3 regions of the Vibrio aestuarianus genome follow, and region 3 is predicted to be linked to each of the others. Evidence: predicted binding sites of a transcription regulator. Region 3 holds the regulator's gene; each other region holds the start of a gene.
The links. Region 3 encodes MetJ, which represses methionine synthesis genes. Its sites were predicted from a motif close to TTAGACNTNTANANGTCTAA; they were not measured.

Region 1 (4,292 bases), 2.5 Mb from region 3:
GCTGACTTAACAACTTGAGGTAAGAACATTTTACCCTCACCAAATAGGTCACCAACTACGTTCATGCCATCCATTAATGGGCCTTCAATTACCTCTAATGGTTTGCTCGCATTAAGACGGGCTTCTTCAGTATCTTCAACGATAAATTCTGTAATGCCTTTAACTAACGCATGCTCTAAGCGCTTTTCAACCGACCATGTTCTCCACTCAAGTGCACTAGCATCTTCTTCTTTTCCTACGCCTTTATCTGCATATTCAGCCGCAATATCTAATAAACGTTCGGTACTGTCGTCGCGGCGATTTAGAATTACATCCTCTACGGCATCCCGCAGTTTTTCTGGAACGTTGTCGTAGATCTCCAATTGACCAGCGTTGACGATCCCCATATCCATACCATTTTTAAAACAGTGGTAAAGGAATACCGCGTGAATTGCTTCACGAACATAGTTGTTACCGCGGAAAGAAAACGAAACGTTGGAGACTCCACCGGAGATCATGGCGTAAGGTAAATCGCGTTTGATGTCTGCAACCGCTTCGATAAAGTCAACGGCGTAGTTGTTATGCTCGTCAATTCCCGTAGCAACAGCAAAAATATTTGGATCGAAGATGATATCTTCTGCGGGGAAACCAACCTCATCGACTAAAATACGATAAGCATTGGTACAAATTTCGATTTTCCGTTGACGTGTATCAGCTTGGCCCACTTCATCGAAAGCCATCACAATAACCGCCGCACCATAGCGACGGATCAGCTTCGCTTGTTCAACGAATTTTTCTTTACCTTCTTTCAAAGAGATCGAGTTAACGATGCCTTTACCTTGGATACATTTAAGACCGGCCTCAATGACTTCCCACTTAGAAGAGTCAACCATGATAGGCACTTTTGATATTTCAGGCTCAGAAGCACATAGATTAAGGAAACGCACCATGCACGCCTCAGCATCAAGCATCCCTTCATCCATGTTGATATCGATGATTTGAGCACCATTTTCGACTTGCTCACGCGCTACGTGTAGCGCTTCATCATATAGCTCTTCTTTGATTAATCGTTTGAAACGTGCGGAACCCGTAACGTTTGTTCGCTCGCCAACATTAACAAATAATGTATCTTTCGCGATGGTTAACGGCTCCAAACCAGACAAACGACACGACTTTGGCAATTCAGGCAAAGAGCGAGGCTTCACTCCTTCAACTGCTTGTGCCATTTGTCGAATATGTTCTGGCGTTGTACCACAGCAGCCACCAACTAAATTTAGAAACCCAGCTTGCGCCCACTCAGCAATATGCTCTGCCATCTCTTTCGCTTCCAGATCATACTCACCAAATGCATTTGGTAAACCGGCATTAGGGTGCGCTGAAACGTAGCATTCAGAAATACGTGACAACTCTTCAACATATTGGCGTAGTTCATCGGGACCTAGAGCGCAGTTTAAACCAAAAGAGATCGGCTCCACGTGGCGAAGTGCATTGTAGAACGCTTCTGTTGTCTGCCCTGAAAGGGTACGACCTGAGGCATCCGTTATCGTCCCTGAAATCATCACAGGCAACTTATAACCGAGCTCTTCAAAAACCGTATCGACGGCGAAAGCACACGCTTTGGCATTTAATGTGTCAAAAATGGTTTCAATAAGAATTAAATCACAGCCACCTTTGATTAAAGCTCGTGTTGATTCTGAGTACGCTTCAACAAGTTGATCAAAACTGACATTGCGGAAGCCAGGATCATTCACATCTGGAGAGATAGAACAGGTACGGTTAGTTGGACCGAGTACACCGGCCACGTAACGGGGTTTATGCGGTGTTTTAGCGGTCCATTCATCAGCGACTTCACGCGCTAATTTTGCAGCAGCAAAGTTGATTTCATCACTGATGGCTTGCATATCATAGTCAGCCATTGCGATAGTCGTCGCATTAAAGGTATTGGTTTCAAGAATATCAGCACCGGCCTCTAAATAAGCACAATGGATCTCTTTTATCAATTGAGGCTGCGTCAATACTAGGAGATCGTTATTGCCTTTTAGATCACTTGGCCAATTAGCAAAACGCTCTCCTCGATAATCTTGCTCTTCAAGCTTGTAACCCTGAATCATGGTGCCCATACCACCATCGATCAACAATATTCTTTGTTGCAATTGAGCTTCAATTTGACTCTTCACTTTTCTTCCCACAGTACAGCCTCATTCCTTTTCTTTATTTCCACATCCTATCATATAACCGTTAGAAATCTAGACGTCTAAACAGCACTTTAATCGCTGCTTGTTGTTAACTCTGATGTAATGAAAAAGTGTTTGCTATTTGCTCACCATAGAAGGAGAATTTGTTCATATTTTGTTACACACTGAGAAAAAAATGTCGGTCTACTATACTTTGTGCTTCCTATCGGCAGCCGCGATGATGATTGCTTTCTTAAACAGTAAGATAGGAAAGATGCAAACCACCATTGCTATCACCGCAGGTTCTATGATGCTTTCGTTATTAATCTTAATTGCGGGTCAAAACGATTGGTTTCATCTCACTGAGATTGCTATCGATACAGTTAATAGCATCAACTTTGAAAATTTTTTACTCAAAGGGATCCTGGGCTTTCTTCTTTTTGCGGGTGGCTTAGGTATTAAACTGCCTAATCTTAAAGATCAAAAATGGGAAATAACTGTTCTCGCACTTGGAGCAACATTGTTTTCAACCTTCTTCATTGGTTTTGGCCTCTATGGCTTCTGCCAGCTGATAGACATTCAATTTGACCTTGTGTATTGCTTATTATTCGGCGCGCTGATTTCACCAACCGACCCAATAGCTGTGTTAGCCATTGTCAAAAAACTTGATGCGCCTAAACGTATCTCAACTCAAATTGAAGGGGAATCTCTCTTCAACGACGGTTTTGGTCTAGTTATCTTTGTCACAATATTTACTATCGCATTCGGTACAGAAACTCCGACCGTTGGTAGTGTCACCATGCTGTTTGCACAAGAAGCTATGGGGGGAATTATCTACGGCCTAGCTCTCGGTTTATTATTTCACTACCTTATTAGCGCGACTAATGACCACTCTATGGAGCTGTTATTAACCATCGGTATTCCAACCGCTGGTTACGTTTTTGCAGATGTCATACATGTCTCTGGGCCACTCGCAATGGTGGTATCCGGTATCATGATCGGTAACTGGACCCGCTTTATCGGTTTCTCAAAGGAAAGCGAAGAGCATTTAGATCACTTCTGGGAGTTAGTTGATGAATTCCTCAATGGGGTATTGTTCCTGTTGATTGGTATGTCGATGCTACTCTTCCAATTTCATGAAGAAGATTGGATGTTAATGGCATTTTCCGTTCCGCTTGTATTATGTGCTCGCTACCTTAGTGTTTTCTTATCGTACATTGGCTTTAAACGTTACCGAAGCTATAACCCATGGTCGATTAAGATTCTTACTTGGGGAGGACTACGCGGAGGATTAGCACTAGCAATGGCTCTATCGATTCCCTCTGGAATTTTAGTCATTCCGGATAAGCTGATCGATGTAAAAGAACTGATACTGGTTATGACGTATGCCGTTGTAGTATTTTCGATACTGATCCAAGGCTCAACCATTACTCCTTTGATCGAAAAAGCGAAACAGGCTGAAAAACAAAGGGAAGCCACAGAATCGACAGTAGTCCAAGAACAAGAAAGTTAATCCCGATTCGAATACATCTCACAATATCTGTTGAATCACCAAGTCGATACCACTGCGTGTCGACTTTTTTAAATCTAACGTATTTGATGATTTAAAAATTTAAAATAGAAACGATTCTTAGGCTCCCCGATTATTTTAAGCTAGAGCACGTTGATATCCAGTTTCAAGACGAAACTAGATTGGGGCAGAATAATACCGCAATAAGGATTTAGTAAAAAAGAAGGACAAAGTCTAGAGCTGTTCAGCAGCAATTTGGCTACGCTTATCTGTTTGGTGCAGTTGCACCGCGAGTTGGCGCCAACATTATCTAGAGAAAAAGCATTTAAACTTAACCATTGTCCATATCCCACCTTATTCAGCAAAGTTAATCCTATAGAACTTAAGCCGTATCGTTATTTTTCAACATACTGTATCGGCTTTTTCATACTCATTTTTTAGTGCTGTGCACATCTGTCGTTGTAGCAATAAGACATGGGAAGAGAAGAGAGACTAGTAGGAAAAGAGGTAACGAGTATAGTTTAATGCCCCAAACGCAAAAAACCCCAGCATTGCTGCTGAGGTTTCTAATAAAGTGGCGGAGCGGACGGGACTCGAACCCGCGACCCCCGGCGTGACAGGCCGGTATT
Region 2 (4,292 bases), 1.9 Mb from region 3:
ACCAATGCGGAAATATTGGCATAAATAATAAAAGACCAAAATGGGAACAGTCCCATAAATTGAATGTGATCACAGAGTAATTTTAATTCACATGATTAAAGAATAAGTTACTTGATCAAAGGTAATTGTGTGATACGCACACAATTGGTTTCACCGTTTAATTGAGAAACCAGAAGATTAGCCGCTTTTTTACCAGCTTGGCTGTAACCTGGATCGATACTGTAAACATTAGGAAATAGGAATGACAACAGTTCATTACCGCCAACTCCCGTCACTGTGATGTCATCGCGTCCCAACTCTTGAAGACGCTTGATAACCCCAAGAGCTAAAGTATCACTCGCACAAACAATGGCTTGAGTTTCAGCACAAAGCACCTCATCAACAAGTTGGTAGGCACTTTCATGATGTAAACGACCAGTACGATAATGTGGAGAATGGCCGTTGAGTTGACACCATTTCAGATAAGATTCTAGTCGTAAACTGCCCGTGGTTTTATCACTAGGATCCACCCCAATGTAGGCAATATTCTCAATACCCTGCTCGCTTAAATGTCTCAACGCACCTTGAATGATTGCATCGTTATCATAGTTTATTGATGATACACATTCCGTATCCATAGAGATAACCACTGCCCGTGAGGTCCATAGACTTAATTGATCAACATCGAGATCGGTAAACCCAAAAACAATCACCCCATCGACATTGCGTTTTCGCAGTACTTCAAGATGCTCATTGGTTTTATAACGATCGAATTGGCTTTCCATGATCACTACATCATAGCCATGTTGATAAAGTGATTGCAAAATGTTGCCGACAACTCGGTTCTCTGATGGAGAATCAAGACGAGAGATAATGACCCCGATAACTTTCTGGCTGCCACCGCGCATCAATTGAGCAGACTTTGATGGGACATAACCAGAATCTTGAATCACACGTTCTACTTTAGCTCTGGTTTCCGGTTTCACTTTAGGATCGTTGGTAAGAACCCGAGACACCGTTGACTTACCAACACCAGAAAGCTTTGCGATATCCAAAATAGTGAGTTTTCTGCTCATGCTGACCTATTAAATGAAGAAGATAAAACGGCGTTAGCACAACCGTATTAGAGAAAATTATTGAATTTTACACGCTTTATAAAACGTAGAACTCAATTCGAGGGTCGCTCCATCACCTTTGGTATGCAGCATTACCGATTGAGGATTGCTTTTATCATCAAGTACATATTTAACACCCGATGCAGCAGGAACTTGAAGCAGAGTGTATTGTTTGCCACCGACCCGTAAAAGCGCTGATTGTTGATCCGGGTAAGAAACATCAAACGAGCCACCAGCAGCACATTGATAATGCTGCAACAAAGGAGCATCACTACCTGTCAACGTTTGTGAACACCCCGCTAATAATAATGTTGCCGATAAAAATACAAATAAGCCATTCTTCATATCAACTCCAATAAAAAAGGCCACACAGTGACCTTCATTAGCTACTTAGCCAAAAAAGCTGGAACCTCTCGGATACTATCAAGTACAACCGAGGCTAATGCTTCGCCTTGTTCAGTTACTGGTTTTCCGGTTCGTACTAAAATCTTGGTACCAACGCCTGCGGCTTCTGCAGCCATCATATCTTCCGCTTTATCGCCCACCATCACAGACTTCTCCATATCAATCTTGAGAAAGTCTCGCGCAGAGATAAACATACCGGGTTTTGGCTTACGGCAGTCGCAATCTTCTTTGTACTTACCTTGACCATGTTCTGCATGGTGAGGACAGTAATAAAAGCCGTCAAATTCAACCCCGTGATCAACAAAGTTCCAATCCATCCATTGCGTCAACGACAAGAAACGATCTTCGCTGAATTTACCACGCGCAATGCCTGATTGGTTTGTAACTAAGACCAACATATAGCCCATGTCTTGTAACTTCTTCGTTGCTTCAAACACACCATCAATAAACTCGAAGTCATGTTCATCATGCACATAACCATGGTCCACGTTGATCACGCCATCGCGATCTAAAAACACTGCTGGTTTAGCCAAAATTACTCTCTCATTTCGGGAATCTGCAACAATTATTGCACGCTTTATTTCTTTCATCACTACCTAATTACTTTATGGTTTAACCGCTACAACCATTTAGACGTCTAGACGTAAAAATATCTATTGACTTAAATCAAATTAAGCCATAGCATCGTCTACAAAGTGAGATAGAGTTCAAGATTTTATTCTGTTATCCCTGCACAGGTTTTCCCATGATTCAAATTAGTCAAGTCAATAAGGTGTTCTATCAAGGCACTAAACAAATTAATGCGTTGAAAGATATCAATCTTCACATTAAGCAAGGCACTATTTTTGGTGTTATCGGTTCTTCGGGTGCGGGGAAAAGTACACTGATCCGTTGCGTTAACATGTTAGAAGCCCCAACAACTGGCTCTGTGATTGTTGACGGTGTTGATCTCACTAAATTAAGTAAGTCTGAATTGAGTAAAGCTCGTCGAAACATCGGGATGATTTTCCAGCATTTCAATCTACTTTCATCTCGAACGGTATTTGCCAATGTCGCTCTACCACTAGAGCTTGCAGGAATAGACAAATCAGCAATCGATAATAAAGTGACTGAGTTACTGCAATTAGTAGGTTTGGCTGATAAACGGGATACTTATCCAGCGAATCTTAGTGGTGGTCAAAAACAGCGTGTTGCTATTGCTCGCGCTCTGGCTTCAGACCCTAAGGTTCTATTGTGCGATGAAGCGACCAGTGCTCTAGACCCTGCGACTACCCAATCAATTTTAGAGTTGTTAAAAGAGATCAACCGTTCGCTAAACATCACTATATTGCTGATCACCCATGAAATGGATGTGGTTAAAAGCATTTGTCATGAAGTGGCGATCATCGGTGATGGTGAGTTGGTAGAAAAAGGCACTGTGGGTGAAATTTTCGCACACCCTAAAACAACCTTAGCGCACCAATTTATTCGCTCAACGTTGGATCTTTCTATTCCTGAAGATTATCAAGTACGCTTGCAATCAACTCGTGTCGCAAACAGTTATCCTTTAGTTCGTTTAGAGTTCACCGGAGCTACCGTTGATGCGCCATTGATGACACAAATTGCTCGCAAATTTAATATTGATGTCAGCATTTTGAGTTCAGACTTAGATTACGCAGGCGGCGTAAAATTCGGCATGATGGTCGCTGAGTTATTTGGCAATGAAGCAGATGATAATGCTGCGTTAGAGTTTCTTCGTGAAAACAATGTAAAAGTAGAGGTACTTGGTTATGTCCTTTAATACAGTGACAGATTGGTTAAGCTTAAATGGCGATCTCCTACTGATGGCGACATGGCAAACACTTTACATGGTCGCCGTTGCAGGGATTGTTGGTTTTGCTGTCGGTATTCCGCTAGGGGTAATTTTACACACCAGTAAAAAAGGCGGACTGCTAGAGAACACCAAACTTAATAGCATTCTCGGTGCGGTTGTGAATGTCGGACGCTCTGTGCCTTTCCTAGTGTTGATGGTTGCCATTATCCCTGTTACTAAATTACTGGTTGGCACCTTTATTGGTACTACCGCAGCAATTGTTCCTCTCACCATTGGCGCCATTCCATTTGTCGCTCGCTTGATTGAAAGTGCGTTACTGGAAGTCCCTACAGGCCTTGTTGAGGCAGCGCAATCGATGGGCGCTACACCAATGCAGATCATTCGGAAAGTATTGCTTCCTGAAGCGCTACCAACCATTGTTAATTCTATCACTATTACACTGGTGACTTTGGTTAGCTACTCAGCGATGGCCGGTACTGTCGGCGGCGGTGGCTTAGGTGATGTTGCTATTCGCTATGGTTTCCACCGTTACGATATTGGCATCATGGCAGTCACCGTAGTGATGTTGATTGTGCTCGTGCAAATTATTCAGTCGATCGGTGACACTTTCGTTCGCCGCGTCGATCACAGATAAATCATACTAAAAACAAACACAGATTCATTTTATAACAAGGAGTTAATTATGAAATTTAGCCTTAAGGGTTTACTTACCATCGCCGTCTCGGCTTCGGCACTTGTGCTTGCTGGCTGTGGTGAAAAAGCGGTAGATAACAGCAAAATCAGAGTGGGTGTTATTGCTGGTGCTGAAGCTCAAGTTGCTGAAGTTGCAGCTAAAGTCGCCAAAGAAAAATACAACCTGGATGTTGAGCTAGTAACATTTACTGATTATGTAACACCCAATGCTGCTTTAGATGATGGCTCTATCGACATCAACGCATTCCAACACAAACCATATCTAGATCAACAGATTACTGACCGTG
Region 3 (4,292 bases):
GCTTGAGCGGCTTGAGCTGATCTAATGGAAAATCCGATTCACTGACCAATGCCGTCACAACCCCAACTAGAGTCTGACGACCAAACGGCACCGACACTCGTCCACCTACAATCGGAAACAGATGCCCAGGGATCTGATAATCAAACTGTTTATCCAGTGGTACAGGTAAGGCAACTCGTGCAATGGTGGGGCGCATAATCGTCCATTAGTGGTACAAAAAGTAAGAAAACACAGTCTACTGGATGCTTCCATTAAATTCGAGCTTCGTCACTGTACAAAAATGTGGCGAAAATAGCGGCGAAATGGCTTGATCCACTGCAGATGATTCATTAATATATCGCGCCTTGATGATATGGCTTAGTGCTCACTATTGAACATGAAGCGGTATCAACATTTTTTATTAACTACGTGTGGTGTCCGGCTCAGATTCGGATAGCGACACGGCCCAATTTGAGGTTATCCCATGAAAGCTGGTATCCACCCAGAATACAAAGCAGTTAGCGCAACTTGTTCTTGCGGCAACGCATTCGAGTTCAGCTCAACTCTAGGCAAAGAATCTATCCACCTAGACGTGTGTGACAAATGTCACCCATTCTACACTGGTAAGCAACGTATCGTTGATACAGGCGGCCGTGTAGATCGCTTCAACAAGCGTTTCGGTGCTCTATCTAGCAAAAAGTAATTATTTACTATTTTGTAATAGAATTAAAAAAGGATGCTTCGGCATCCTTTTTTATTGGCATTTTTTTTATATAGTGATTTTTGTCATCACTCTCAGGTCTTATCAGCACGGTTTTCAGCCATTTTTAATGAAGCACGTCGCGTTCCTACCTAGGAAGTTTGACTGACATCCATTAGAATCATTGACCTTTCCAACCCAATACGAGCACCTAAACCTATGTCAGATGACCATAATCAAGAATTGACTGCAGAAGAACAATTTCGTCAACGTGCGCTCGATTACCACGCTTACCCGACGGCAGGTAAAATCGCGGTATCTCTCACGAAACCAGCAGACTCAGCTGAAGATCTCGCGCTAGCTTACAGCCCTGGCGTTGCTGAACCGGTTCGTGAAATCGCACAAAATGTAGATAACGTTTATAAATATACAGCGAAAGGCAACATGGTCGCAGTTATCTCTAACGGCACTGCAATTCTTGGTTTAGGCAACTTAGGGCCAATGGCTTCTAAGCCAGTAATGGAAGGTAAGGCACTATTATTCAAACGTTTTGCTGGCCTTGATTCAATCGACATTGAAGTAAAACACCGTACCATTGATGAATTCGTCGATACCGTCGCCAATATTGCCGATACGTTTGGTGGCATTAACCTCGAAGACATCAAAGCACCAGACTGCTTTGAAATTGAACGTCGCTTAATTGAGCGTTGTAATATTCCAGTTTTCCACGATGACCAGCACGGAACGGCAATTGTTACGGCAGCGGGCATGCTCAATGCTATTGAACTACAAGGCAAAAATCTAAACGAATGTACCATTGTCTGTCTTGGTGCAGGTGCAGCAGCAACAGCATGTATGGAACTGCTGATCAAATGTGGGGCGATGCGTGAAAAAATCTACATGCTTGATCGTAAAGGTGTGATTCACACCCGCCGTGATGATCTGAATGAATATAAGCAGCTTTTTGCGAGCAACACCGATAAGCGAACCTTGGAAGACGCCATCACTGGCGCTGATTTATTCCTAGGGGTATCAGGCCCGAATCTACTGCCAGCGGAAGCATTGAAACTGATGGCCGACAAGCCGGTTGTGTTCGCTTGTTCAAACCCAGATCCTGAAATTAAGCCAGAACTTGCCAATGCAGTACGTGATGATTTAATTATGGGTACTGGCCGCAGTGACTATCCAAACCAAGTTAATAACGTATTGTGTTTCCCATTCATCTTCCGCGGTGCTTTAGATGTACGCGCCAGTGAAATCAATGATCAAATGAAGCTAGCGGCTGTCGAAGCCATTCGCCAGTTGGCCAAAGAAGAAGTACCTGTTGAAGTACTTAAAGCAGCTGGAGTTGAATCTCTAAGTTTTGGTCCTGACTACATCATTCCAAAACCAATGGATCCTCGCCTACTACCTCGCGTAGCAAAAGCCGTCGCTCAGGCAGCGGTTGACTCAGGCGTAGCTCGCATTGAAATGCCAGAAGGCTACATGCAAGAGTAACGTTGTCGCTTGAAAACAAAAAAACCGCAGCTTTCGTTCTGCGGTTTTTTTTGTTTTTGAGTGATATCAGAAAAATCATGTGCAGGTTTTGCAGATCAGCACACCATTGTGGTCACTTTTCCAAAAATAAAGACAAAGTGTTATCGATGTGGCGCGTTACGCTTCATCATCGTATGCTTCAAACTCAATGCCCATCGCGGTCATCAATGCTTTCGCTTCTGTTGGAATATCATCTGGGCGATCTTTTCTTAAATCTTCATCGGTCGGTAAAGGTTGGCCGGTATAAGCATGCAAAAAAGCTTCGCATAGCAACTCACTGTTGGTTGCATGACGTAAGTTATTGATCTGACGGCGAGTGCGTTCATCAGTTAATACTTTCAGCACTTTCAATGGGATTGAAACGGTGATTTTTTTCACCTGCTCACTTTTTTTACCGTGTTCAGCGTATGGGCTAATGTATTCCCCATTCCAGTCTGCCATTGCGCACCTTCGTTATCGTAATTTGTCAGAAAAAGTTTGATGGCTGATTTTAGCGGGATTTACCGCCATAAGCAAAGACATATAGACGTCCAGAAGTGTTGACGTCTTATTTTTTGATCGGTAAAGTGTAACGCTATCAGTCTGGGAAGCAGCAATATCAAACATTATCAGATATGGTGTATACCCAAAGTAACTTGAGTTTCTCTCGGCGGCAACTCTAAAGAAGATAAGAATACCCCTGTAGGATGTCACTCTCAGTGAGTTTATTAGGCAAGGAAACCGTTATGACTACTCGCAAGCCAGCCACCATCGCTGTTCGTACTGGTATTGAATCAGATTCTCAATACCACGCTGTTGTACCACCAATTTATCTTTCGACAAATTATGGCTTTCCTGCTTTTGGTGAAGTACCTCAATACGATTACACCCGTTCAGGGAATCCAAACCGCGGCTTGCTTGAAAAAGCGCTGTATGAGCTCGAGTCCGGTCTTGGCGCTGTCGTCACTAACTGCGGCACTTCTGCACTCAATTTATGGGCGTCTGCATTTCTTAGCGCAAATGATCTAATTGTTGCCCCCCATGACTGTTATGGCGGTACCTATCGTCTATTTAATACTCGCGCCAAAAAAGGCGATTTCAATGTCTTGTTTGTTGATCAATCTGACCATGAAGCTTTAAGTGCTGCGCTGGCTAAAAAACCGAAATTGGTATTGCTAGAAACCCCCTCGAACCCACTTGTGCGCGTTGTCGATATTGCCGACATTTGTCACCAAGCGCATCAAGTTGGTGCACTCGTAGCCGTCGATAACACCTTCCTTACCCCTATATTTCAAAAACCATTGTTGCTTGGGGCAGACTTCGTTATCCACTCCACTACAAAATACATCAATGGTCACTCTGATGTGATCGGTGGCGTTGTTATTACCAAAACCGAGCAACACGCTGAAGAATTAGCCTGGTGGGGCAACTGCCTTGGCGCAACGGGGACACCATTTGACAGCTATATGACACTGCGTGGTATTCGTACGTTGGGTGCTCGCATGCGTGTTCATGAGGAAAATGCGGGTGCAATTTTAGCTTATTTGCAACACGAAGCATTGGTGAAAACGATTTATCACCCTAGTCTGCCACAACACCCAGGCCATGAAATTGCGAAAAAACAGCAGTCAGGATTTGGCTCAATGCTCAGTTTTGAATTTGCCGGAAGCTTTGAGCAGTTGAAGTTTTTTGTCGGCCAGTTAGAGCTGTTCTCACTGGCTGAATCTTTGGGCGGTGTCGAAAGCCTCATTTGCCATCCAGCATCAATGACACATCGCGCTATGGGTGACGAAGCTTTGGCTGAAGCCGGCATTTCAACGCAACTATTACGCCTGTCAGTGGGTTTAGAAGATGCTCATGATTTAATTGCCGATCTACAACAAGCCTTTGCCAAAGCCAAGGAGGCATTTTAATGACGGCATTGCGACAACTGCATAAATTTGGTGGCAGTAGCCTTGCTGACCCTGAATGTTATAAAAGAGTGGTGAATATCTTAAAAGAGTATTCACACAATAACGACTTAGTGGTGGTTTCTGCGGCAGGCAAAACCACCAATCACTTGATCGCCTTTCTTGAGGCTCTCAAAAAAGATGGTCGA

Region 1: the regulator MetJ is predicted to act here: its motif matches at 2,218-2,237, upstream of metH (methionine synthase).
Region 2: the regulator MetJ is predicted to act here: its motif matches at 2,129-2,148, upstream of metN (methionine ABC transporter ATP-binding protein MetN).

What each region holds. Positions count from the first base shown of each region.
Region 1 is NZ_JAKNYQ010000001.1:3,024,884-3,029,175, forward strand. Features, by position in the region: gene metH (methionine synthase) at 1-2,168, opposite strand, end outside; gene MCT08_RS13770 (cation:proton antiporter) at 2,350-3,666, shown strand; tRNA gene MCT08_RS13775 (tRNA-Asp) at 4,239-4,292, opposite strand, start outside.
Region 2 is NZ_JAKNYQ010000001.1:2,514,949-2,519,240, forward strand. Features, by position in the region: gene treR (trehalose operon repressor TreR) at 108-1,055, opposite strand; gene MCT08_RS11495 (MliC family protein) at 1,113-1,439, opposite strand; gene gmhB (D-glycero-beta-D-manno-heptose 1,7-bisphosphate 7-phosphatase) at 1,481-2,032, opposite strand; gene metN (methionine ABC transporter ATP-binding protein MetN) at 2,245-3,279, shown strand; gene MCT08_RS11510 (methionine ABC transporter permease) at 3,269-3,946, shown strand; gene MCT08_RS11515 (MetQ/NlpA family lipoprotein) at 3,995-4,292, shown strand, end outside.
Region 3 is NZ_JAKNYQ010000001.1:571,803-576,094, reverse strand. Features, by position in the region: gene priA (primosomal protein N') at 1-196, opposite strand, end outside; gene rpmE (50S ribosomal protein L31) at 464-682, shown strand; gene MCT08_RS02755 (malic enzyme-like NAD(P)-binding protein) at 899-2,176, shown strand; gene metJ (met regulon transcriptional regulator MetJ) at 2,333-2,656, opposite strand; gene MCT08_RS02745 (O-succinylhomoserine (thiol)-lyase) at 2,941-4,107, shown strand; gene MCT08_RS02740 (bifunctional aspartate kinase/homoserine dehydrogenase II) at 4,107-4,292, shown strand, end outside.